One region of the Vagococcus sp. QWL-13 genome, then DNA from elsewhere that is predicted to be linked to it. Evidence: predicted binding sites of a transcription regulator. Region 1 holds the regulator's gene; each other region holds the start of a gene.
What was found. Region 1 encodes NrdR, which represses ribonucleotide reductase genes. Its sites were predicted from a motif close to ACACNATATATNGTGT; they were not measured.

Region 1 (8,218 bases):
ATCGATGCCCACACCGTTAAAAAATTCGTTGCTTTTGGGTTTTGAAATCGTCACATGGACTTCTGCCTGTGCATCTTCTCCCCCGGTAATCGCGCGGATTTGATAATTTTCAAGCATGATGTCCTCATCTACCAGACGATTGATCGTGTTATAAATCGCTTGAATGCTTCCCGAGCCGACTGCCGAATCAGTATAGGTCTCGTCCCCTTCTTGAATCGTCACGATGGCTCCTTGGCGGCCATTGGACACGTATTGCAATTGCAAACTATTCAAAAGATATTTATCCGCTTTTTCGTAGGCTTGGCCCAAAACAAGTGCATGGAGATCATCTACCGTTACTTGTTTCTTTTTGTCCGCCAAATCTTTAAAACGTTTAAAACTTTCAGTCATTTCACTTTCAGACAGCTGGTAGCCCAATTCGGTCATTCTAGTTTTAAACGCATGTTTGCCAGAAAGTTTACCCAAAGGCAAGGAATTGGTTGCTACCCCTACCAGACTAGGAGTAATGATTTCATAAGTATTTGGATTTTTCAATACCCCGTCTTGGTGAATCCCCGACTCATGAGAATATGCATTCAAACCAATAATCGGTTTGGTAATCTGGACCGGGACACCGGAAATGCGGCTGACCAAATCACTGGTGCGTTTTGTCTCTTCAAAAACAATATTACTTTCACATTGATAGAAATCCTTTCGCACATAAAGTGCCAGTGCCACTTCTTCGATGGCAGTATTGCCAGCGCGCTCTCCGATGCCGTTGATTGTTCCTTCCACACGGGTTGCACCATTTTCAATCGCAGCCAGGGAATTAGCTGTGGCCATCCCCAAATCATTGTGGCAATGAGAAGAAAAAATAATGTCATCAAAATTAGCAATATGCATTTTTAGAAAATTGAATAGCTGCCCGTACTCGGTCGGATTGGTATATCCAACAGTATCAGGAATATTGATAATCGTAGCACCCGCATCTATAGCTGTTTGAACTGCTTGCAGCAAAAATTCTTTTTCCGACCTTGTAGCGTCTTCTGGTGAGAATTGAACTTTATCAAATTTAGATTTGGCGTATGCCACGTGCTTTTTGATAGAGCTGAGAACTTCCTCCCTTGTCATATTTAGTTTATCTCTCATATGAATCTCGCTGGTGGCAATGAACACATGTATTTGCGGATGATTCGCATGCTGCAGGGCTTCATAAGCACGATCGATATCTGCTACTGCACATCTGGCTAGTCCAACTACTGTGGTTTTTGTCACGGCTTCCGCAATCGCTTTGACTGCTTCAAAATCTCCTTGAGAGGAAATCGGAAAACCGGCTTCGATGGCATCGATACCATAAGTCTCTAATTGTTTGGCAATTCTTACTTTTTCGCTTGTGTTGAAGTTTACCCCAGGGGTTTGTTCTCCGTCACGCAATGACGTATCAAAAAACTGGATTTTTTTCATGATGACACCCTCCTAAATTGTTTACTTTTCCTTTGTTCTTTTCGTGTAGCAATAATCAAATGAAGACTTGCAGCATTTTTTTCAAACAAAACCCGAGCAATTTTTTAATTAAATCATTAAAAAAAGCATCTCACAATGTGAGATGCCAGCCCCACATCGTTGAATGCAGAAATAGGGCCACAGGTATTTTTTCCCGTCAGCCCTTACGATAATAATAAAAAGAAAACTTTTCTGTTTGTCCTTTTAATCATCTTTCTGTACTCCTTCTTCTTTGCAGGTTATTTGGTCTGCTGTTACTGAAATCATAAAATTTAAAATTTTCTGAAAATTCAGAATTCAAGTTAATTAAAATAATATTAGTTTATCATGAGAAAGTCAAGCATTTTTTCAATAAACCTGCAAAAACTTACATTTTCCAAAAATAATCTCATGTTTTTTATTCGTAAATGGGTTACTAAGTGGCTGAAAAAGAATCTCTCATCAAATAAACATAAAAAACCCGTTAGACTCCATGGTTGTCTAACGGGTTTTCAACATTTTCAAAAAATGTCTTATTCTTCTGTTGCGTTTGTTACATCTTTTCCATCATAATGACCACACTCTGGACATACATGGTGGCTGCGTTTCATTTCACCACAGTTTGAGCAGACGCTCATACCAGGTACAGATAATTTATAATGAGTACGACGTTTTGCTTTTTTTGCTTTTGAAGTTCTTCTTGCAGGTACTGCCATTGAACTACACCTCCTTCAACTCTTCCTACTGCAGTAAATGCAGTATATCTACTCCAATCTTACGATTCATCATCACTAGCTTCGTTATCATCTAACAAAGCCGACAATGTCGCAAAACGAGGATCCAAAATTTCTTCTTGAGCTTGTTCCTGTTGTCGATAGTACTCTTCTTCTGACATGATTTTCCAAAATTCACCTTCAGGCATTTTGTCAGATCTTTTTTCTTCTTCTGTCAATACCTGCATTGGAATATTCAGCAACACATAATCTTCGATTGCTTCACGTAAATCCAGCGTATTGGTTTCCAGTACTATGACATCTTCGTAGCCTTCAATTGTTTTTACCAGCTCATATTGCTCAGGTTTCATATACACTTCGTCGATCAAAAATGTCATTGGATAGTTTACAGGTGTCAGCGAACGGCTGGAAGGAATCTCCAACTCTAACTCTACTTTCAGCTGTGCTTCGTAAGATGTTTCATCAACATTTAAAAAGCCGGACACTTTTGCTTCACCGGCGCTTAAAATGGTGTCATCCCGAGCCATCAATGATTTTTCTATATCGATTTTCGTGTCGATTTTTAATGGATTGCCTTGATACTTCCGCAACTCCAGCAGCGACCATTTCATCCTTATCACCTCTTGCGCAACAAAAATAATTATACTAGGTTCGATTTTCTTTGTCAATCAAATTTTCTTGACAGCTTGTTTCTCTATGATCCGGCAGACTGATAATGTCTCAGGCCAAAACGCCAGAAACCATAGGCAGCCAAACTGAATACGCCGACCCCTAAAGGCGCAAAGAGATACCAATCATTGGCGGACTTGTCAATAAGATAGAGAAATGGATAATACTGAATCAAAGCGTACGGTATAACGTATGTGACGAACTTCAATACTTTTTGTCCATTCTTTAGCTTTTTTCAAGAGACTAGAAATTGAAAATGCCTTTGCAAATATTTTCTCGATTTCATAAATTTTTTAGTGCTTTCTTAATCGTCAAAGTTGAAGTTGGCGAAAATCAAGCACGGTATTTTAATCAGACCTTGGATTTGAAAAATTTCCAAACATCTCCAACACAAAACAAGCCCCTTGGAATTCTCTTCCAAGGGAGCTTTATTACAATCTAAAATATTCAAGTTTTCATTTATTCTTGATGTCGCCGGTTAACACCGACCATTTTGATTTCTTTTGACAAATAACGAATCCGTTCCATAATTCGTTTAGCCTTCAACGGTTCATCGTCTCCGCGCTGAGACTGACGTAAGTGTTCATGTTCCAACTGGTACATATCAAAATTGGAACTGAAAAAAGTCGGAAGTTGTTCCTGCATGCGATATTGCAGAATCACGCCTAAAATATCATCACGAACCCAAGGTGTCATGGAATCTGCACCGATATCATCAATCATCAACACAGGAGATTTTTTCACCTCATCCATTTTTTCACCTGTAGTGTTGTCTCCAATAGATTGTTTCATCTCTACCGCAAATGTAGGAAAATGGACAAGTGTGGTTCTGAAACCGTGTTGCGCCAACTCATTAGCAATCGCACCCAGCAGATAAGTCTTTCCTACACCGAAAGACCCTTGTAAGTACAGCCCTTCCTGAAATATTTTAGGATTAGTTTTATAAGCAGAAATGAAGTTGTAAGCTTCTTCAACGGCTTCCATTCTCTCTGCCGTCAAATGAAATTCGCTAAGCTTGGCTTCCCGTACATCTTTGGGGATATCTACTGCTTTCACGCGTTGGCGGATTGCTGCTTCCTTCTGTTTTTCCAACAGCTCTTTGGTAGGCACATACGTCACGTCAATCGACCGGTAATTCAAAAATAATTTCGGTTCATAGCCCGGAGCAAGCATGGAGGGATCGCCCATTTCAAATTTTTCACGCTCTTGAACAAATTCGTAAAGCTTGGCGTAGCTTTTTTCAATCACTTCTTCTGTCACAATGTCCTTATGCTCCTCAATAAATTCCTTTACCTGAGGATGACTTACAACTTCTGAAACAAGCCGCTGAAACCGGTCGTTCCATTTATTTTTGCGGATAATTTTTCCCATTTCTTCTCCAACATGCTCCATGTTATTCACCTTCTTCTGTCCCATTAAATGTATTCAACCTAGCTTTAAATGCTTTGATTTCTTCTTCTGACAAAGGGGTCTCTTTCACGTCCTGATCCGCCCATTCAGGCAGAGTCTCTGTCCGGACATTCTTCTGATAATAGTTCCGCTTGGCAGTCTGAGGTCTCTTTTTTTGAGACGGGCCGTTTGTTTTATTGACGATACTTTTGACTTTTTCGATTGCAGCTTCCGGCGAAAGGACACCTGATTGCGCCCAATCGTTGGCAATCGTGTTGGCCAACTTTGCAACGAAAGTCGGCTCATTTTTCACCACCAAAATATAGTGAATCAAAATATTGATGACTCCGTCGGGCAAACCGGATTGTCTGACCAGATTCTCGACCGCCCATCTTTCTTCGTTGGAAACAAACCCTTTTTTCTGTTCTTTGATGTCTTGAATGAAATTCAGCGGGGCGCTTTCCTCACTTGTCAAAATCACACCGATTTCCCCGTCAGAAAATCCCTGCTGTTTCAAACTGCTGCTTCTCTTTCCCATCTCGGTAACAACATTTCCTGATTGAAGAGCAGGACTCCCCAACTGTTCTTTAGTATGATGTTTTTTTACGAAAGAGTGTTTTAATTTACTCAGCTCAAGTTCACTTTTAGTGTAGTCCACAAAAGGCAGCAGATTTTCTTTCATCTCTAACTCATTGATGCCGTAGAGCTGATGTAAAAGCAAAATCAACTCTTTCACTTCACCTGATAAATAGCCGGGTTTGAGATGGAGCTCTTTTGTCACCGATAAAAAGTATTCCCAGTCAAATGTCTTTGAAGTAAGCTGGATTTCAGGCTGATACACAGTCGCCGTTTTGTTTTTTGCATCGGATAGTTCTTTCGGGGCAGACAACAGACGTTCCCCATTGAACTGATAAGTTTCAACAAACTTGCGGGTAGTTTCATGATAATCAGCAGGAACTTTCTCTTGAAAAGCAAATTCCTCCACCAACCCTTTAAAACGGCGTTCTCCTACTTTGTCCAAAAGCAGCAGCGTCAACACATCATCCTGAAAAAAAGTCCGATATGACAGCGGAGCTTCAAGACGGTAGATAAATTTTTTATTATGGTGTTCTTCTTTTTCAAAGACCCGCAACAATCCCAATCCTTCTAAGCGGTTGCGTCCTTGATAAAAAGTCGGGATATCAATATCCATTTCATTCAGAAGATCTGCATGAAACATTTCTCTGCTTTCCTTATCGTTAGATTGAATCATTGTCAAAAACAAATGATACAGACTGAAAGCTACCACGCCGATTAAAGGCTGATAGAGAAAGCTTAACGTTTTTTTATCCACATCTGATACCACTTGTCCTTGCTGCACAAAAAAAGTATCTTTTGGCTTCACATTTTTCCATGCCTGATTCAACAATGTCAACTCCTAATCATTTTCCTCATCTTTTGGATTATTGGAGGTTTGGCCTTTATTTACCATCTCCTGCATCTCTTCGATAAAGACTCCTACATCTTTAAATTGGCGGTAAACACTGGCGAATCTGATATAGGCGATTTCATCCAAGTCGACCAGATATTCCATCACATACTCGCCGATCAAAGTGGTCGGCACCTCATTTTCACCGAGAGCCCGCACTCTGTTTTCCACTTGATCCACAACATTTTCCATTTGTTCTAAAGAAACTGGACGTTTTTCCGCTGCACGAATCAATCCCCGCAGAATTTTTTCCCGGTTGAATTCCTCCCGCTTGCCGTCTTTTTTAATAACTAATAAAGGTGTCGCTTCAATTCTCTCAAAAGTTGTGAAACGAAAGCCGCAAGCTTCACACTCTCTCCGTCTGCGGATCGCACGTCCTTCATCAGCTGGACGACTGTCCACCACTCTGGAGCCATTATTTTGACATTTTGGACATTGCATTTTTTTCACCCCTTATAGATTTTACGTTTTCGTAGTCTATTCAAACTAGCCATTCTGTACTAGTCCTTCTGTCTTTTATTGTACCATGAAAAACAATGATTGGTACAGTCTGACTATTTAACTGTTCGGAGTTTCTAATCCCTGCTTAGAGTGCCGGAAAATGTGTTTGCAGCCAACTTTCCAGCTGTTGATAGGTGTGTGCCACACTGAAAGAATTATCAATGACGATGTCTGCCAGCTGTTTTTTTTCTTCAATAGGCATTTGACTTTTTATCCTCTGTCCGGCGGCTTCTTCGCTCAATCCGTCCCGCTCCATCAGTCGTGTCAATTGGATTTTTTCAGGAACATAAATTACCATGACAGCATCCATCAGCTGATGATAATTTTCTTCATACATCAAAGGGACATCCACCACAATCAGTGCCGGATTTTTTTTCTTGACATCTTTGATTGCTCCGCTGATAGCATGGAGCAGTGCTTCTTTTAAAAGATAGTTTAATCGTTCTAATTTTTCTTTGTCATTGAAAACGATGGCTCCTAATTTTTTCCGATTGAGTTCACCCGCATCAGTTAAAATATCTTTGCCAAACTCTGCGGCAATCTCATTTAGGCAGTCCGTCTCAGGTTCCACTACTTGGCGGGCGATTAAATCCGCATCAATCAGCGGGATATTTCTGTCACTGAAAAATTTCCCCGCTGTTGATTTGCCTGTGGCGATGCCTCCGGTAATCCCTAATACAAATGTCATCTGGATTCCCTCTTTCTCACTTAACGTTCTTTTTCTGGCACTTGGGACAAAAATGGGTGCCTCTTTGTGCCACTTTGATTTTGCTGATAGGTGTGCTGCATCTTGGACAAGGATTGCCGGTCAACCCGTAAACATTCAAAGCCACTTGAAATTTTCCGGCTTCCCCCAAGGCATTTTTATAGGTTCTTACCGTCGTTCCGCCAGCTTCTACTGCACGTGCCAAGACATCTATAATGCTCTCGTACAGAGCCAAGACTTCTTTTTTAGTCAAAGTATCCGCCGGCTGTTCCGGATGGATTCTCGCCTGAAACAAAGCTTCATCAACATAAATATTCCCCAGCCCTGTGACAAGGCTTTGATCCAGCAGTAAAGGTTTGACGGCTCTATGGGAGGCCTTCAATTGTTTGGCGAATATTTCCAAATGAAATTCGGACCGGATAGGCTCTGGCCCTAATTTTTTAATCCCGGGATACTCTCCTGCCTGATGTTTCGGCATCAATGTCATCCGACCGAATTTTCTCACATCTAAATAACGCAATTCTGTACCGTCAGCAAATTTAAAAATCACATGGGTGTGCTTTAAGAGTTCATCCTCTTGCTGATGATATTCATATTTGCCTTCCATTCTTAAGTGGGAAACTAAATCGTAATGAGTTAATTTAAAAATCAAAAATTTTCCTCTTCGTTCAAATCCTTCAATAGATTCCCCGATTAATTGTGTTTTAAAAAAGTCTACTTCTGGTCTCTCAATGATTCTGGGCCAAAAAACAGCGACTTCTTTGATTCTTTTTCCAGTTACTAGCTGGCTCAACCCAATCTTAACGGCTTCAACTTCTGGTAATTCCGGCATACTCTCCGCTCCTAAATCTATTTGTTAACGAAGGACTGTTTCTTTAATAGAAAACAGTCCTTGCTCAACATTATTTTATTTGGCATCATACCAGGTATCTCCCCAACTGCTGTCCGCTTTTAAAGGCAGACTAAAAGTGGCGATACCTTCCATCACTTCTGTAACGATTTTATCCAACTGCTCGATTTCTTCGGCCGGGGCTTCGAATACCAGTTCATCATGAACTTGAAGCAGCATGGTGGCTTCCATATTTTCTTTTGCCAGCCGTTCATCCAACTCAATCATTGCCAGCTTCAAAATATCCGCAGCACTTCCCTGAATCGGAGTGTTGATGGCAGTTCTTTCTGCGAATGATCTGAGATTAAAATTACGGGAATTGATATCCGGCAAATAGCGGCGGCGATGCCACAGTGTTTCCACATAGCCTTTATCTTTTGCCTCCCGGACAATGTCCTGCA
Region 2 (8,218 bases), 1.3 Mb from region 1:
TTGGCTAAGTTTTCTAATACTTTTAAAGAAACCGCCGTACCGATGCGATTATCCCATGCTTTTGCCAACATAAATTTAGTACCGTTCATGCGGCGGTATTCTGTATAAGGTGTGACCATATCTCCAGGACGAATACCCCATTCTTTCACTTCTTCGACATCAGCTGCACCTATATCGATAAACATATCGCTGATTTCATACGGTTTTTTCCGAGCTTCTGCTGTCAAGACATGGGGCGGTTTACAACCAATAACACCGTGGAATATTTTTCCCGCACCGGTTTTAATTTCCACTTGTTGCGCCAGCATGACTTGACTCCACCATCCGCCTAGAGTTTGAAATTTCAAGAACCCTTTTTCAGTGATCTGTGTGACCATAAATCCTACTTCATCCATGTGCCCCATAATCATGACTTTCGGACCTTCTTTATCACCGGTGTGACGTGCCATGATTCCGCCTAAACCGTCAAACATCAGCTTATCTGCATAAGGTGCGGCATATTTTTTAAATACTTCCCGTACCTCTTCCTCATTGCCCGGGACTCCTCTGGCGGTAGTTAGTTCCTTTAACATCGTTTCTTCATTTGTTTCCATCGCTGTTACCCCCTAATCATTTCTTACAATCACCAGTATAACACTGATTGGATGATAGAGAGATTATCTTTGCTTTAAAATTTTTTAATGTCGGACAGCTCATAAAATGTTACAATAACATACAAAGTATTCTGAAAGAAGAGGGAACGAAATGTCTAAATTCAAATCTTTCAAAGCACGATTGATTTTAAGCGGCTTTGCTATCCTTCTGATAATTTTGGCTGTGATATTAAAAGGAGTGATGGTCTCCGCTCCTGCCCAACCGGTCATCGAGCCTGCCAATCCAAAAATAGCCGAGGATAATCCAGTTCTTGAAAAAACCGCACCTTCTGCCAAAGTTGCAGAAATCGACAGTCAGTCTGTCATTTTATCAGCTAACAAAGAAACACTTGAAGAATATAACGGCGAGAGCACAAAAAACTTTTCAGTAGATGAGTCTTTTTCTTCCAACGGACTGAATATCTCTATTAAAAATATAACATTAGCAACACTTTCCAAGCAAAACATGGAAGAGATGGGATTGTTTGGCGATGGGTTGCTTGATGTGACGTTCAAAGTTAAAAATGAAAGTCAAACTGATATTCAGATTTATCCCTCGCTTTTAAAATTTTCCATTGATGACGAAAGCTATCCGGTGAATGCCAATCCGGCTATCAGGGACGGTAATATCGCTGCCGGAGAAACAGCTGAAGGCAGTGTGGTCGCACAAATCTATTCTCTTTCATCTCCTGATGAGGTGAAGGAATTCAGTTTTAACTGGAAAACGACCAAAAATAAAATCAGCCATTCTTCTGAAGTTGTTATTATTTTGGAATAATTAAAAACACTTGAAATCTACAGATTTTCTGTGATTTCAAGTGTTTTTTTAAATCAATGCTGATTTTTTTATTTGTTCATAGGTATCTTCTGCATCCACACACTTTTCCCAAAGGACCACTTGTCGCTCTTCCAGTGACTTTTTCACATCAATAATCCGTTGGTTACTGCTGCCGCGGAATTGCAGCTTTAAATCTTTTTTGGCCAGCTCAAAACGGCCGTCCACTAATATATCTACTTCATGAAGCAACGACAACTTATCCTCAGTCTCCAGTAAAAGTTCTTCAAATGTGTAACCTGTCCACGCCCAAATATCTTTGCTGTCGCCGAATGTGTCGCGCATACGCCGCACTAATGACAAACAGACTTTCGTGTTTAAAAACGGTTCCCCTCCAAGCAATGTCATACCTTGAACATAATTTTGCGACAAATCTGCAATGATTTGATCTTCAACTTCTTTGGTATATAACTGACCATAACGAAAACTTTGAATGGCCTTATTATAACAACCTTCGCAGGCGAACAAACAGCCGCTCACATAAAGGCTGCATCGCACGCCTTCCCCGTCAACAAAATTAAAAGCTTTGTAATCGGCATAGTAATCTTGGCTGTAGTCCGCGGAATCCCATTCTTTTGGCTGCGGATTTCTCATCGACTCACCTCCGCCAACTTGTTTAAATCTTTATACAATAATTATCTTATTTCATATGTTTGACACGGGAAGAAATTTCTTTGTGTCTTCCATGAACCATTGGTCTGGCTTGTGGATTGCCTAAATAACCGCAAGTTCTTTTCACCACATCACAGGTTTTTGGATTTGTGTTGCCGCAATTTGGACACTCAAATCCTCTTTCTGTCGGAGTGAAGTCACCTTCATAATCACACTCATAACAGTGATCGATCGGTGTGTTGGTCCCCAGATAACCGACCTTGTCGTAAGCATAATCCCATACTGCCTCTAAAGCTCTTGGGTTTTGTTGCAGCATAGGGTATTCACAGTAATGGATGAAGCCCCCTGAACAATACTCCGGGTAATCTTTCTCAAAATCAATTTTTTCAAATGGCGTTGGATTTTTACGCACATCATAATGGAAACTATTCGTATAATAATCCTTGTCCGTGATGTTTTCTATGACACCAAATTTTTCAGTATCCAACCGACAGAAACGGTCTGTCAAACTTTCGCTTGGCGTACAGTAAACACTGAAATGGTAACCATACTCATTGCCCCAATCGTCAGCATGACGCTTCAAATAGCGCATGATGTCCAATGTGAACTCTTTAGCTTCAGAATCATTTTCCCAATTCCCGCCATAAAAACTTGCTGCCACTTCATACAAGCCGATATAGCCCATAGAAATCGTCGCACGTTTATTTTTAAATAACTCATTCACATCATCATTTTTCCCTAAACGTTTGCCGAAAGCTCCGTACATATATAGGATTGGTGCATTTTCCGGCTGAGCCTGACGGCATCTCTCAATACGATACAATAAAGCATCGCGCAAAATTTCAAGTCTTTCATCTAGCACAGACCAGAATTTTTTCTTGTCGCCCGCAGCTTCCAAGGCGATTCTAGGCAAGTTCAAAGTAACTACCCCAAGATTCATCCGACCTGAAGTCACATCTTGTCCGCTGTCATCTTTCCAGCCTTGCAAGAAAGAGCGGCAGCCCATCGGTACTTTAAAACTTCCGGTCAATTCAACGATTTTATCGTAGTTTAAAACATCCGGATACATCCGTTTCGTAGCACATTCCAAAGCTAGTTCTTTAATGTCGTAGTTAGGATCGCCGGGGTTCAAATTCAAACCATCCTTGATCGTGAAGATTAATTTAGGGAAAATCGCTGTGCGTTTTTCTTTACCCAACCCTTGAATACGAATCTTGAAAATCGATTTTTGAATTTCCCGAGCGAACCAATCAGTTCCTAAACCAAACCCTAGAGAAGTAAATGGCGTTTGACCATTCGATGTAAACAATGTATTGATTTCGTATTCTAAACTCTGCATGGAGTCATAAATATCTTTAGCTGTTTTAGCTTTAGCGTATTCGTCGTGTTTACTTTCATCTTCGATCCACTGCTTGGCATCATTCATATGTTTGTCGTAATTCTTTTTAGCAAATGGCGCCAGCAGTTCATCAATTCTGTCAGCTGAACAGCCGCCATATTGGCTTGATGCTACGTTAGCAATGATTTGAGAAATTTGAGCTGCTGCCGTCTGGATGGATTTTGACGGTTCAACATCTGCATTCCCAATTTTAAATCCGCTATTCAGCATGCCTTCAAAATCGATCAGGCAGCAATTCGTCATCGGTGTATACGGATGATAATCTAAATCATGGTAATGAATGTCGCCTTTTTGGTGGGCATTTGCCACGTGAGATGGCAGCATTTGCAAACCGATAGACTTGCCGACAATTCCTGCAGTCAAATCTCTTTGCGTGTTAAACACGTTGCTGTCTTTATTGGCATTTTCATTCACCAGTGTGTGATCTTTATTAATCAACTTGCCAATGGTAAAATTGATATCCGTTGCTTTTCGTCTGGAAAAGTCACGAGCCGTACGATAATTGATGTACTCTTCTGCTAAATCGTACTCTCTTTGATCCAGCAACGTTTGCTCCACAATATTTTGAATTTCATAAATTTTAATATCCACTTGGAAACGAGAAGCGATTTCCTGATCCACCAGCATGACGATTTCGCGGATTCTTTCCTCCACAAAAGGACGCAGCTCTCCATGGATTTTTTTATCAGCTTTAAGCAAAGCCTCATAAATTTTTTCATCATCAAAATCAACTGAACGACCGTCTCGTTTCACTACTTTAATTTTATGAAGCATGTTGTGCATCTTTAGAAGTTCATTATCTTTATGTACAATATTTAGCATCTCTACCACCCTTTCACTCATAATATTCTATCGTACACGCAAAGAAAATGCAACTATATATTGCGTTAAAATACACTTATTTTAAATAAGAAACACAATATATAGGGGGTATCGCGAATTAGCTTTGAACGGTGGAAAGCCTATCTTACAGGTTATATTCAACGCTAAAAAAAACAAAAAACAAAGTAAATAATGGCATAATAAAACATTTTCTGCTCCAATATTTTATCTAGCTGATAACTTTCTGTCATTCAATCCTTTTTATTGCGAGCTGGTTTTCTCCGGCAAACTGCTATACGAATGCTGATGCCCATAAATAAACTCATAGTTTTCACCACAGATTTTCTGCTTTCAGAATATTTTATTGACGATATTGACAAAAACGCTCCTAAGATATCAGATGTTGTTCCGATATTTTAGGAGCAGTCTATTAATAAAAATTTCCGTAATTTTTTAGCATAAACTGAGCTGGTCGTGACGTTTCAATCATCATTTTTATCGACAGGTGATAAGAGACTAGGTCAAAGCGACATCACGTTTATTAAATAGAAAAAGTGTTGCAGCTTGAATCAAGATAATGTAAACCATAATCCCGATTACCGTTGCCGGAATACTTAAATTCCCACCGGCATAGTAACTGGCATCAATCACCTGATTGTTCAATCCCAGCAGATTAAAAATAATCCATTTCAGCCAGTCGTACTTCTCGATCATCGCCGGCAAGACTTGACCGAGGATACTTCCTGAGAATAAAATCCCCATCCCCACGCCCACAGCCAGAGCTTGAGAGCGAATCACTGCTGAGAAGAAAAAAGCTATCGTGATGTATAAAAGCATCAAAAGAAAATTACTGGCAAACAATTGTCCCGCTACAGTCAAGGCTGTTTTTGCCCCTGTCGTGACAGACAAAGGGACATTCAGTGATTGGCTCGGCAAAATAAAGGAACATAGGAACGCTGAAACTGCCATAACAATAGAAGAAAGGATGCTGTAAATAATCGTCACGAAATACTTTGACCAGAGGATTTGCATCCTTGTATAAGGGCGTATCAGCAGTAATTTTATCGTCCCTCCAGTAAATTCTGCAGCGATAATCATACTAGCAACGATAACAGAAAAAAGTGTCGGCAAGACATAAATTTGACCGAAAAGACTGAAGAAAATTGCGCTGGTTTCTCCTTCATACGGATTGGGAGGATCTATGCTGCGATCGTAGTAAACTTGATAATAATCCAATTTCTTTTGCGTTGCTTTTAACAATTCTTTTTCATTTACTTTAGGATTATCCTGATAATTTTTCAATCTTCTGCTCAGTAAATCAACTGTTTCAGCTAAAGTCAATGACACTTCCACTACTTCACCATCGCCGATATCCTCTGCTCGCCAATACTCTTCATCAGTCATCAAAGTACCATCAGGTTTCTTATATGCAGTCATTCCACCTTTGAATTCGACGACGTCAGCCTGTTTGTAATAATTCTTCAAGGACTCATTGCTTTTCGCAAACATGAAGGCCATCGCAAACATACATAGAACTAAAACAATTTGCATGCCCCAGCTTGACTTACGGCTGAACAACTTGATCAATTCATTTTTTATCAATCCCATCATCGTCTCTTCCCTCCATTCGTCAGCTCAAGGAAACGTTCTTCAAGGGAAGCAGTCTTGGCAAAGACAGCATAAATTCCCACATGATGGACGACCAGCGCTTCTATTACTTGCGGTACCTGCTGTTCTGCAACAACCACTTCTATGCCATTTTTGTCCAAACTTTTTGATTCTAGTGAGAAAGACTGGAAAACTGCAGCAGCAGCGGCTTCATCTGATACTTTAAAGACATATTTCGAATGAGCTTCTTCTTCCACTTCACTTATCTTCTCAATGTGAGTCAATTCCCCTTTATCAATAATGGCAAAACGATCGGTAATCTGTTGCACTTCACTTAACAAGTGACTGGAAATCAATACCGAAGTGCCTTGGGCGGAAAGTTCCCGGATAATCTCGCGAAACTCTGCCATCCCTTGTGGATCCAAGCCATTGGTAGGCTCATCTAAAATCATTATCGATGGTTGATGAAGCAGCGCTTGAGCCAACCCTAGACGCTGTCTCATACCCAATGAATAAATTTTGACTTTCTGATGAATCGCCTCGGATAGTTTCACACGGGTGACGATTTCTTTGATCCAGTCATCAGAAATATCTCTGCGGCTCATCCGGGCAAATTGCTGTAAATTTTCCCAGCCTGACAAGTGCATGTAAAATTCCGGATTTTCGATGATGGCTCCGATCTCGCTGATAGTCCCTTTAAAATCTTCGCTGACATCTTTTCCATTGATCAGTACTTTTCCAGAACTTCTGCTGATCAAGCTTACAATAGCACGGATGATCGTTGTTTTCCCTGCACCGTTAGGGCCCAAGAGACCAAAGACCTCCCCTTGAAACACTTCAAAATTAATACTGCGAAGGATTTTTTTCTTCCCTACCTGTTTAGATAAATTTTTAACTTGTAAAACGGTCTTCGCCATTTAACCCCTCCTCGAAATATGATTCGTCCTTCTCATGTCAGCAAAAAGTGATATTGAGCTGTCGGTATATTCCTTAGTATACGTTAAAAAAATCTTAGAGGTATCCACCTTAAGTCCTAATCTGTTTGTCCTAAGCAGAAAAAACTACCTTTAGCAGACGTTTTTTTTAATTTTTCTTGTATGATTTTTGGCGATGTGTCAGCTAAGCAACGCACTATATGAACACCGGAACATTTTTTTCTTTAGATTGTCACGATTTTATAGTTGTTGGTTCATACTTTTTTCACATTCAAAAGTTATGATAGGGTCATACCAATCAAACAACCCTAACATTTTTTCATTATTTACTCCTCCAAAGTAAATAAATCTCCTTTTCCTCCGACAAACATCGGAGGATTTTTTTGCAAAAAATTTCTCCTTTTCAGCCAAAAAGTGTTATAATCATAGACAGATTTATTTTGCCGACTTAGCTCAGATGGTAGAGCATCTGATTCGTAATCAGGGGGTCACAGGTTCGATTCCTGTAGCCGGCACTGGACAACAAATCCGACATTTTCCCAGCAGGAGCCAGCCTGTGTCGAAAATGTCGGATTTGCTTTATTTTTCCCGCTTTGGACGATAATGGGAACTACCATAAAGTCCTATCTCCTTAGAAGACTTTGATATTTTAAAAAAATACGCTATATTGCAGAGCTTTTTAAGATTACAGGTAAAAAATAAAAAAAGAAAACTCACAACTAGCAATCACAAACACAGCCAATAGCAAAAAAAAGCTCCTCCCGGTAATGGGAGGAGCCTTCATCATTGTAGATATATCAACGTTTATTCAGCAATTGCTGCTTTAGCTTGGTCAACAAGTGTAGTAAATGCAGTTGCATCATTTACCGCTAGGTCAGCCAACATTTTGCGGTTGATGTCGATACCCGCAACTTTCAATCCATGCATTAATTTAGAGTAGCTCATACCGTTCATACGAGCAGCTGCATTGATACGTGCAATCCATAATTTACGGAAATCACGTTTTTTCTGGCGACGATCTCTATACGCATAGCTGTATGATTTCATCACTTGTTCTTTTGCTGTTTTATATAATGTATGTTTAGAGCCGTAGTAGCCTTTAGCTAACTTCAGCACTTTTTTTCGACGTTGACGGGTTACAGATCCACCTTTAACACGTGCCATTTTTAATTCCTCCTCAAGTTTTCGTTTCTTCTACATATTATTTTTTCATGTAAGTCAATTGTTGGCGAATACGTTTGAAATCACCTGCAGATACCATTCTTGGTCTACGCAATTGACGGCGTTGTTTCTTAGTTTTACCATGGAAACGGTGACTTGTGAATGCACGATATCTTTTTAATCCGCCACCACCTGTACGTTTAACACGTTTAGC
Region 3 (8,218 bases), 1.3 Mb from region 1:
ATCCACATCTTTACGTAGCTGTTTTAAACGTTCTTTATGTTTCACACCAAACCGCTGCTCTTCATCGATAATCAGCAGTCCCAAATCTTGAAAAACCACATCCTGAGACAAAATACGGTGTGTGCCGACTACCAAGTCCACTTGACCTTTGCGAATGGCTTCCAATGTTTCAGTTTGTTGTTTTTTCGTCCTGAAACGACTCAACAAATCCACAGAAACAGGATACTCGCGAAAACGGTCTAGCATAGTCTCGTAATGCTGTTGAGCCAGCACTGTCGTCGGCACCAAAAAAGCTACTTGTTTGCTGTCTTTGATTGCCTTGAAAGCTGCTCTGAGAGCAACTTCCGTCTTCCCGTAACCTGCATCACCTACTAAAAGACGATCCATGGGTTTTTCTTTTTCCATGTCCCGTTTGATTTCTTGTACGCTACGCAACTGATCTTCCGTTTCCGAATAAGGAAAGGCATCTTCAAATTCTTTTTGATAACTGTCATCAGGAGAAAAAGCGTAACCTTTTTCCGCCTCGCGGGCAGCATACAGCTGAATCAAATCGTCAGCGATGTCTTCTATCTTCCCTGAGACCCTTTTTTTCGTCTTAGTCCACTCACTGCCGCCAAGCTTATTGATTCTAGGGGTTTTTGATTCGGATGCAACATATTTTTGAATCAAATTTAGTTGCGTCACCGGAATAAATAATTTGTCATTATTCTGGTAAAGGATGGTCATGTAGTCTTGATGCACACCATCCATCTCCAAGGTTTCCATACCAATGTACTTGCCGATCCCATGATTGACGTGGACGACATAGTCTCCGGGTTTCAACTCATTATAACTTTTTAACCGCTCCGCATTGGAAAGGGTCTGAGTTCTGGCACGTTTTCGTTTGGTGGTTTGCAGCAGCTCTTTTTCAGTCACTACGACCAGTTTTTCTTCAACCAGTTCAAAACCGTTCTGCAATGTTCCTAAACGGATCTGGGTTTTCCCTGCTAATAATTCGCCTTCATACTGGCTCACTACCGCCACGTGATAATCTTCCAGCATCTCGGACATTTTACGGCCTTTTTCTTCATCAGAAACCAGCAAAACAACAGTTTCTTTCTTTTTATGCCAGCTGGCGATTTCTTCTTTCAGCAAAGGTATCTGCCCGAAAAATTGCTGCATCGAGCGGCATTGAAAATGATATATTTTTTGAAACTTTAAATTTCCCATCCCCTTTTGAAAAAGAGAAAAAAAGGATTGAGACAAAGGTGTTTCCTTAACGATGGTACGGATATCCCGCCCAAATTTTTGCTCCGGAACCATTCGCAGTTCTTGCAGCTTCAATGTGACCCACTCGGCTTCTTCCAGCAGCAGTTCTCTTTCCACTTCAAGAACTCGGGCGTAATCATCTATAATGATGACGTCTTGTTCTGTCAGATAGGATTGGATACCAAGTTTTTCTTGGTAGACTAAATCCAAATAATAACGTACCTCTTCGGTGGGATTTCCCTGCTCCCATTCGTCTGCCAGCTGGTGAAAGTAAGTTTCTATCAGCTCCCGGTCCGTTTCATCCTTGATACCGCCCACGTAAGAGGACAATGCCTGCCTTAATTTAAGAGCTCCTTGTACCAAATCTTCTTTAGAAGGCAGGATGTCTGTAGCAGGTGTCAAAATAAAAGACTCAATATTTTGGATGGAACGCTGTGTTTCCACATCAAAAGTTCTTAGAGAATCTACTTCGTCATCAAACAAATCAATACGGTAAGGGTACTCGCTGGTCAGAGGATAGACATCGATGATGCCCCCGCGGACACTGAATTCACCCGGTTTGCCGATCATCGTTTCTCTCTTATAACCCATCAATACTAAATCACTTAGAAAACTCTCAATATTTATAATACTGCCGATTGCAATTTCCTTTTCATAGGACCGCCAAGTTTCAGGTGCCGGCAAATATTTACGATAGCCTGCTGTCGGAACCAGCAAGATACCTGTACGATTGCTTGCCAAAAAAGACAACGCCGCAATCTTATCTGCCATGGCTTCCGGGGAAGAAAAACTCATTTCCACCGATGTTGCTTCGTCAACAGGAAAGCTGAAAATTTCCTCATCTGGTACCACATTGCGCAAATCTTCAAGCAAATGGTTCATTTGATACAAATTCGGGACGACGATGACCAACTTGTTGCCTTTTGAATGATATAAACTTGCCATCGCCAACATTTTCGCTGAATTCGTCAATCCCACCACCAACTGATGAGAATTGTTTTCTGTTCCCTTTATCCATGATTGAATTTTTTCTGTTTGTAACATTTTCTCCACAAAAACCATTATCTTCACCTAAATCTTTCCGTTAAAGCGGCTCATCGTTTTAACAAAATCATTTTCTTTTATCCAGTCTTCACAGGCGTCTGCCGCTGTCTTTACTGAAAGAAGCATTTCTTCGTGAGCTTCTTTTGGAAAAGGGCTCAACACGTGACTTACCACATCTTGCCCCGGAAAAGGGCGGTCTATACCAACACGGATTCGATTGAAATTTTGAGTCCCAAAATGCTGGATCAGACTTTTAATCCCGTTATGACCTCCCGCACCGCCTTTTTGTCGCAGCCGGATTTTTCCGACTGGCAAGTCCATGTCATCATAAATTACTAACACATCTTCTAAGGGCACTTGATAGTAATCCATCAACGGACGAACTGAACGACCCGTTAAATTCATAAAAGTTTGAGGTTTGACCAGCAATATCTTCTCTCCAGCAGAAAAAAACTCTGAGATTTCTGCTTCAAACTGGTGTTTTTTCCATGTGGTATTTTCGCGAAATGATAATTCGTCTACGGTGATAAAGCCGATATTATGTTTTGTTGCCATATATTTTCTGCCCGGATTGCCCAAGCCTACGATTAATTTCATTTATTTCCCTTTCGTCTTCCGTTCATTTAAAAAACAAGTTAAACAACACAAAATAGCCGAGCAACTTGCATTGCCCAGTCCTATCTGTTAGTATAACATAGATTATGGGAAAAAATATTAAAAAAGATTATATATTGCTTTTTTTAAGCGTAAAGGATTCACTTTTATTTCAATTATGTTACAATATGCTTAAATTTTATTAAACGGGGGACAAAATGAATAAGAAAACCATTTTGCTGGCTGTCGCCGGTCTTTTGATTGCGATACTCGCATTTGTTTATATTAAACAATATTCTTTTTACAAAAGTCATTTCTTGCCAAAAACAGTTGCCAATGGCATAAATATCAGTGATATGACCGCTGAACAAGCAAATGCTAAATTAGTGGAAAAAGCAGAGCAAAATCAGGTTGTGATTACAGACAATGGTGCCGTCTGGAAGGAAATCTCAACTAAAGAAGCAGGCGTGCAGTACAATTATCTGAAAGAGCTAAAAAATCTACTGAAAAAACAATCCCGCGGGACTTGGTTTTTAGCAACTTTTTCAAATAAAAAAAGCACTTTGGAAAGTACTGCGATTGATGATGAGGCTTTGAAAGTAACTATTGATAGTCTGACACAGGAACTGGAAGCTTTCAATAATGAACGTACACCGACCAAGAATGCTTCGATCGAGAAAACTGACAACGGCTTCGAAATCGTTCCTGAAGTTCAAGGGAATGCTTTTGATGTGAATAAAGTAATCACAGACTTTGAAAAAATACTTCGTCAAGGGAAACCAACCCTTGAGTTGGAAAATTATACGAAAGTGCCGACAGTCAAGAGCGATAACGCTGAATTGAAAAGCAATTTAGAAGCTGTGCAAAAAATAGCCCATCAAAGCGTTGCCTATGTCATCAACGGTCAAAGAATCGAAGTGCCGATAAATACAGTCGCCTCTTGGATCAATTATGACAGCGAAACCCAAGACATCGGACTTAATGATGAGAATATGCGCAATTTTGTGGCTGAACTAGGCAACCAATATAACACCAGTACTAATGCTTCTGCTTTCAATAGTACCCGCAGAGGACAAGTTTCTGTCCCGGCCGGTACATACAGCTGGACGATTTCCACCGATCAGGAGACAGAAGCCTTAAAAGAAGATTTTCTGGCAGGAGACGGCGTAGAACGTTCTCCAGCCTATCAAGGAAGTGCTTCACCGGGATCGGCATTGATTGGCAATACTTATGTTGAAATAGATTTGCAAAATCAGCACATGTACTATTATGAAGCAGGCGCTCTGAAACTGGAAACTGACATTGTCACTGGAAAACCTTCAACCCCTACTCCGACAGGTGTCTTTTATGTCTGGAACAAATCTCAGAACGAAACGTTGAGAGGCACCAATGATGACGGAAGCAAATACGCTGAACCTGTCAGCTACTGGATGCCGATTGACTGGACCGGTGTTGGTATCCACGATTCCCCGTGGCAGCCGGCTTACGGCGGACAATTATGGCAATCGATCGGATCCCACGGTTGTATCAATACACCGCCCGGAGTGATGCCTCAATTTTATTCAATGGTTGGCGTTGGAACTCCTGTAATTGTATTTTAAAACAAGATTATTTTTCAAAAGCAGGTCGCACATCAAAAAGATGTGACAGACCTGCTTTTTTTATTTTTGCAAATCATTCTCCTTCTTTTACCAACTAAATTTTCTCTCATATTTTTAATTTTCACCCTCTTATTATCCCCAAAAATCTGTTGATAACTGACTTGTTTTCATGAAAATATCATTGTGAAAACACTCAACCTCATAGACTACACCTTTTATCCACATTGTGAATAAAACACCAATACTTGTGTTTTAAAATAAATTAAACACAATATATGGTGTGTTTGAGTTGACTTTTTTTCTATAGACAGTATACTATTAATTATCAAAAAGTTTTTGGAGGTAAGCAGCAATGAACAAAATTACTCTTTATACAAAAAATAATTGTCCCCAATGCAAGATGACAAAAAGATTCTTGAATGACAAACATCTTTCCTATAATGAGATCAATATAGATGCCCAACCGCAATACATTGACTGGTTGAAGGAACAAGGTCACCGTACGGTCCCTGTCTTAACTACTGAAAGCTTAGGCACAATCGTAGGTTTCCGTCCGGATAAATTGCGTACGCTGGCAGTCTAATATGAAAATCGTATACTTTTCCTTAACAGGACAAACCAGACGTTTTGTTAAAAAGCTGGGACTTCCTGCTTACGAAATAAATTCAGGAAACCCTTTTTATGAATTAAATGAACCTTACATTTTAGTCGTTCCTACTTATGATGCTGACGTAACAGAGGTAGTGAACGATTTTATTGAGTACGAAACCAATCGGGAAAATCTTTTGGGAGTGGCTGGCGGAGGCAATCGCAATTTTGCTGACCTTTTTATTTTTACCGCTAAACATATCGCCCGGGATTACAATATTCCGTTGCTTTTCGAATTCGAATTTAATGGTACGAAAGAAGATGTGGAAAATTTTAGGAAAGTAGTGAATAACATTGAGTCTGAAAGAGTTAAATGATGTGTCTTATTTTAAATTGAATAATGAGATTAATCGTCCCGTCGACGGGCAAATCCCTCTGCATAAAGACAAAGAAGCTTTAAATGCCTTTTTTAAGGAAAATGTGGAACCAAACACAATGACGTTCCCCACAGTGGAGGAAAAAATCAATTATCTGATTGAACAGGATTACCTTGAAGAAGCCTTTATCCAGAAATATTCCATGACATTTATTTCATCTTTGTTTGAATATTTGAAGGGCCAAAAATTTACTTTCAAATCCTTCATGGCTGCTTATAAATTTTATTCCCAATACGCATTAAAGAACAATGAAGGAACTCTTTATCTGGAAAGTTTCGAAGACCGTGTGGCATTCAATGCTTTATACTTTGCTGACGGAGATGAAAAATTAGCCATGAAACTGGCGGAGGAAATGATTAACCAACGTTATCAGCCTGCCACTCCCTCTTTCCTAAATGCCGGCCGCAAACGCCGGGGAGAATTAGTTTCTTGTTTCCTTTTGCAAGTGACTGATGATATGAACAGTATCGGACGCTCCATCAATAGTGCTTTGCAGCTTTCCCGAATCGGAGGAGGCGTGGGAATTTCTTTATCCAACTTGCGTGAAGCCGGTGCACCAATCAAAGGCTACGAAGGCGCAGCCAGCGGTGTCGTTCCTGTAATGAAACTGTTTGAAGACAGCTTTAGTTACAGCAATCAGCTGGGACAACGCCAAGGTGCAGGAGTAGTGTATCTTGACGTATTCCATCCCGATATCGAAATGTTCCTGTCCACCAAGAAAGAAAATGCCGATGAAAAAATCCGCGTGAAGACTCTTTCCTTAGGTTTGACGATTCCGGACAAATTTTATGAACTGGCACGCAACAACGAGGACATGTACCTGTTCAGCCCTTACAGTGTGGAAAGAGAATACGGCATGCCCTTCTCCTATCTTGATATCACCGAAAAGTATGACGAACTAGTAGCCAATCCAAAGATTCGCAAAACTAAGATTCGTGCCCGTGATTTAGAAAATGAAATCAGCAAGTTGCAGCAAGAATCAGGCTATCCATATATCATCAACATTGATGAAGCTAACCGGCAGAACCCGATCGACGGCAAGATTATCATGAGTAATTTGTGCTCGGAAATTCTTCAAGTCCAAACGCCTTCTGTTATCAACGACCGACAAGAGTATGAAGTCCTCGGCACAGATATCAGTTGTAATTTAGGTTCAACGAATATTCCCAACTTGATGACCAGTCCTGATTTCGGCGAATCTGTCCGTGCCATGACGCGAGCTTTGACCTATATCACAGACTCATCTGAGATTGATGTGGTGCCTTCTATCCAAAACGGCAACTCATTAAACCATACGATTGGTTTGGGTGCCATGGGTCTGCACACATTTTTCGCTAAACATCAAATGGCTTACGGTTCAGCGGAGTCCATCGAATTTACAGACGTCTATTTCAGTTTGCTGAATTATTGGACATTGGTAGAAAGCAATCTGATTGCGAAAGAACGGGGAGTTAGTTTCAGTAATTTTGAAAATTCTGCTTATGCAGACGGCACTTATTTCGACCGTTACATTGACCAGCCAGTAACACCTCATTCTGAGAAAATCAAAGAAATTTTTAAGGGCATTTTCATTCCCTCTGCGGAAGATTGGTCCGCCTTGCGCGATAACATCCAGGCAGACGGTCTATACCATCAAAACCGATTGGCGGTTGCGCCAAATGGCTCGATTTCCTATATCAATGACACCAGTGCAAGTATCCATCCGATCACTCGGCTGATTGAGGAACGTCAAGAAAAGAAAATCGGAAAAATCTATTACCCAGCTCCGAATTTAAGTAATGAAACACTGCCTTACTACACCTCTGCGTATGACATGGATATGCGTCAAGTGATAGATGTTTATGCAGCTGCACAAAAGCATGTGGATCAAGGCATGAGCTTAACTCTCTTCATGCGCTCTGAGATTCCAGAAGGTTTATACGAGTGGAAAACAGAGACCAGCAAACAAACCACACGTGATTTGACCATATTGCGTCATTATGCCTTCAATCAAGGGATAAAATCTATTTATTACGTGCGGACGTTTACAGAAGATGAAGAGGAAATCGGCAGCAATCAATGTGAAAGCTGTGTTATTTAAGAAGGGAGCTTGAAACAAAGTGAGCACGAATAAAACCTATTATGAAGCGATAAACTGGAACGCTGTTGAAGATATGATCGATAAATCCACTTGGGAAAAGCTGACAGAACAATTTTGGCTGGATACCCGTATTCCCCTGTCTAATGATTTAGATGACTGGCGCACACTTTCCGAGTTGGAAAAAACAACGGTGGGTTATGTTTTTGGCGGATTGACCTTGCTGGACACTGTACAATCTGAAAGTGGGATAGAAGCAATCCGACGCGACTGCCGAACCCCCCATGAAGAAGCAGTACTGAATAATATCCAATTTATGGAATCTGTCCATGCGAAAAGTTATTCTTCTATCTTCAGCACGCTAAACACAAAAGCTGAGATTGATGATATTTTCGAATGGACCAACACCAATGAATTTTTGCAAAAGAAAGCTAAAATCATCAATGAGATTTACTTAAACGGCACAGCATTGGAGAAAAAAGTAGCCAGTGTTTTATTGGAAACATTTTTGTTCTATTCCGGTTTTTACACCCCGCTATATTATTTGGGAAATAACAAACTGGCAAACGTGGCAGAAATCATCAAGCTGATTATCCGTGATGAGTCTGTCCACGGCACCTACATCGGTT

Region 2: a site for NrdR is predicted at 4,393-4,408, ahead of nrdD (anaerobic ribonucleoside-triphosphate reductase). Genes of this name have one in related genera too.
Region 3: a site for NrdR is predicted at 4,754-4,769, ahead of nrdH (glutaredoxin-like protein NrdH). Genes of this name have one in related genera too.

The regions. Positions count from the first base shown of each region.
Region 1 covers NZ_CM178746.1:913,415-921,632, reverse strand. Annotated here, with positions in the region: gene AC4PHI_RS04325 (2-isopropylmalate synthase) at 1-1,443, opposite strand, end outside; gene rpmF (50S ribosomal protein L32) at 1,995-2,177, opposite strand; gene AC4PHI_RS04315 (YceD family protein) at 2,237-2,806, opposite strand; gene AC4PHI_RS04310 (ABC-2 family transporter protein) at 2,890-3,072, opposite strand; gene dnaI (primosomal protein DnaI) at 3,324-4,256, opposite strand; gene AC4PHI_RS04300 (replication initiation and membrane attachment family protein) at 4,258-5,658, opposite strand; gene nrdR (transcriptional regulator NrdR) at 5,671-6,162, opposite strand; gene coaE (dephospho-CoA kinase) at 6,308-6,910, opposite strand; gene mutM (DNA-formamidopyrimidine glycosylase) at 6,927-7,760, opposite strand; gene polA (DNA polymerase I) at 7,836-8,218, opposite strand, start outside.
Region 2 covers NZ_CM178746.1:2,441,542-2,449,759, forward strand. Annotated here, with positions in the region: gene AC4PHI_RS11555 (M42 family metallopeptidase) at 1-593, opposite strand, end outside; gene AC4PHI_RS11560 (hypothetical protein) at 745-1,410, shown strand; gene nrdG (anaerobic ribonucleoside-triphosphate reductase activating protein) at 1,459-2,061, opposite strand; gene nrdD (anaerobic ribonucleoside-triphosphate reductase) at 2,108-4,300, opposite strand; gene AC4PHI_RS11575 (ABC transporter permease) at 4,817-5,911, opposite strand; gene AC4PHI_RS11580 (ABC transporter ATP-binding protein) at 5,908-6,825, opposite strand; tRNA gene AC4PHI_RS11585 (tRNA-Thr) at 7,286-7,358, shown strand; gene rplT (50S ribosomal protein L20) at 7,648-8,007, opposite strand; gene rpmI (50S ribosomal protein L35) at 8,045-8,218, opposite strand, start outside.
Region 3 covers NZ_CM178746.1:2,424,249-2,432,466, forward strand. Annotated here, with positions in the region: gene mfd (transcription-repair coupling factor) at 1-2,310, opposite strand, end outside; gene pth (aminoacyl-tRNA hydrolase) at 2,320-2,889, opposite strand; gene AC4PHI_RS11480 (L,D-transpeptidase family protein) at 3,105-4,487, shown strand; gene nrdH (glutaredoxin-like protein NrdH) at 4,840-5,070, shown strand; gene nrdI (class Ib ribonucleoside-diphosphate reductase assembly flavoprotein NrdI) at 5,072-5,452, shown strand; gene nrdE (class 1b ribonucleoside-diphosphate reductase subunit alpha) at 5,430-7,592, shown strand; gene nrdF (class 1b ribonucleoside-diphosphate reductase subunit beta) at 7,612-8,218, shown strand, end outside.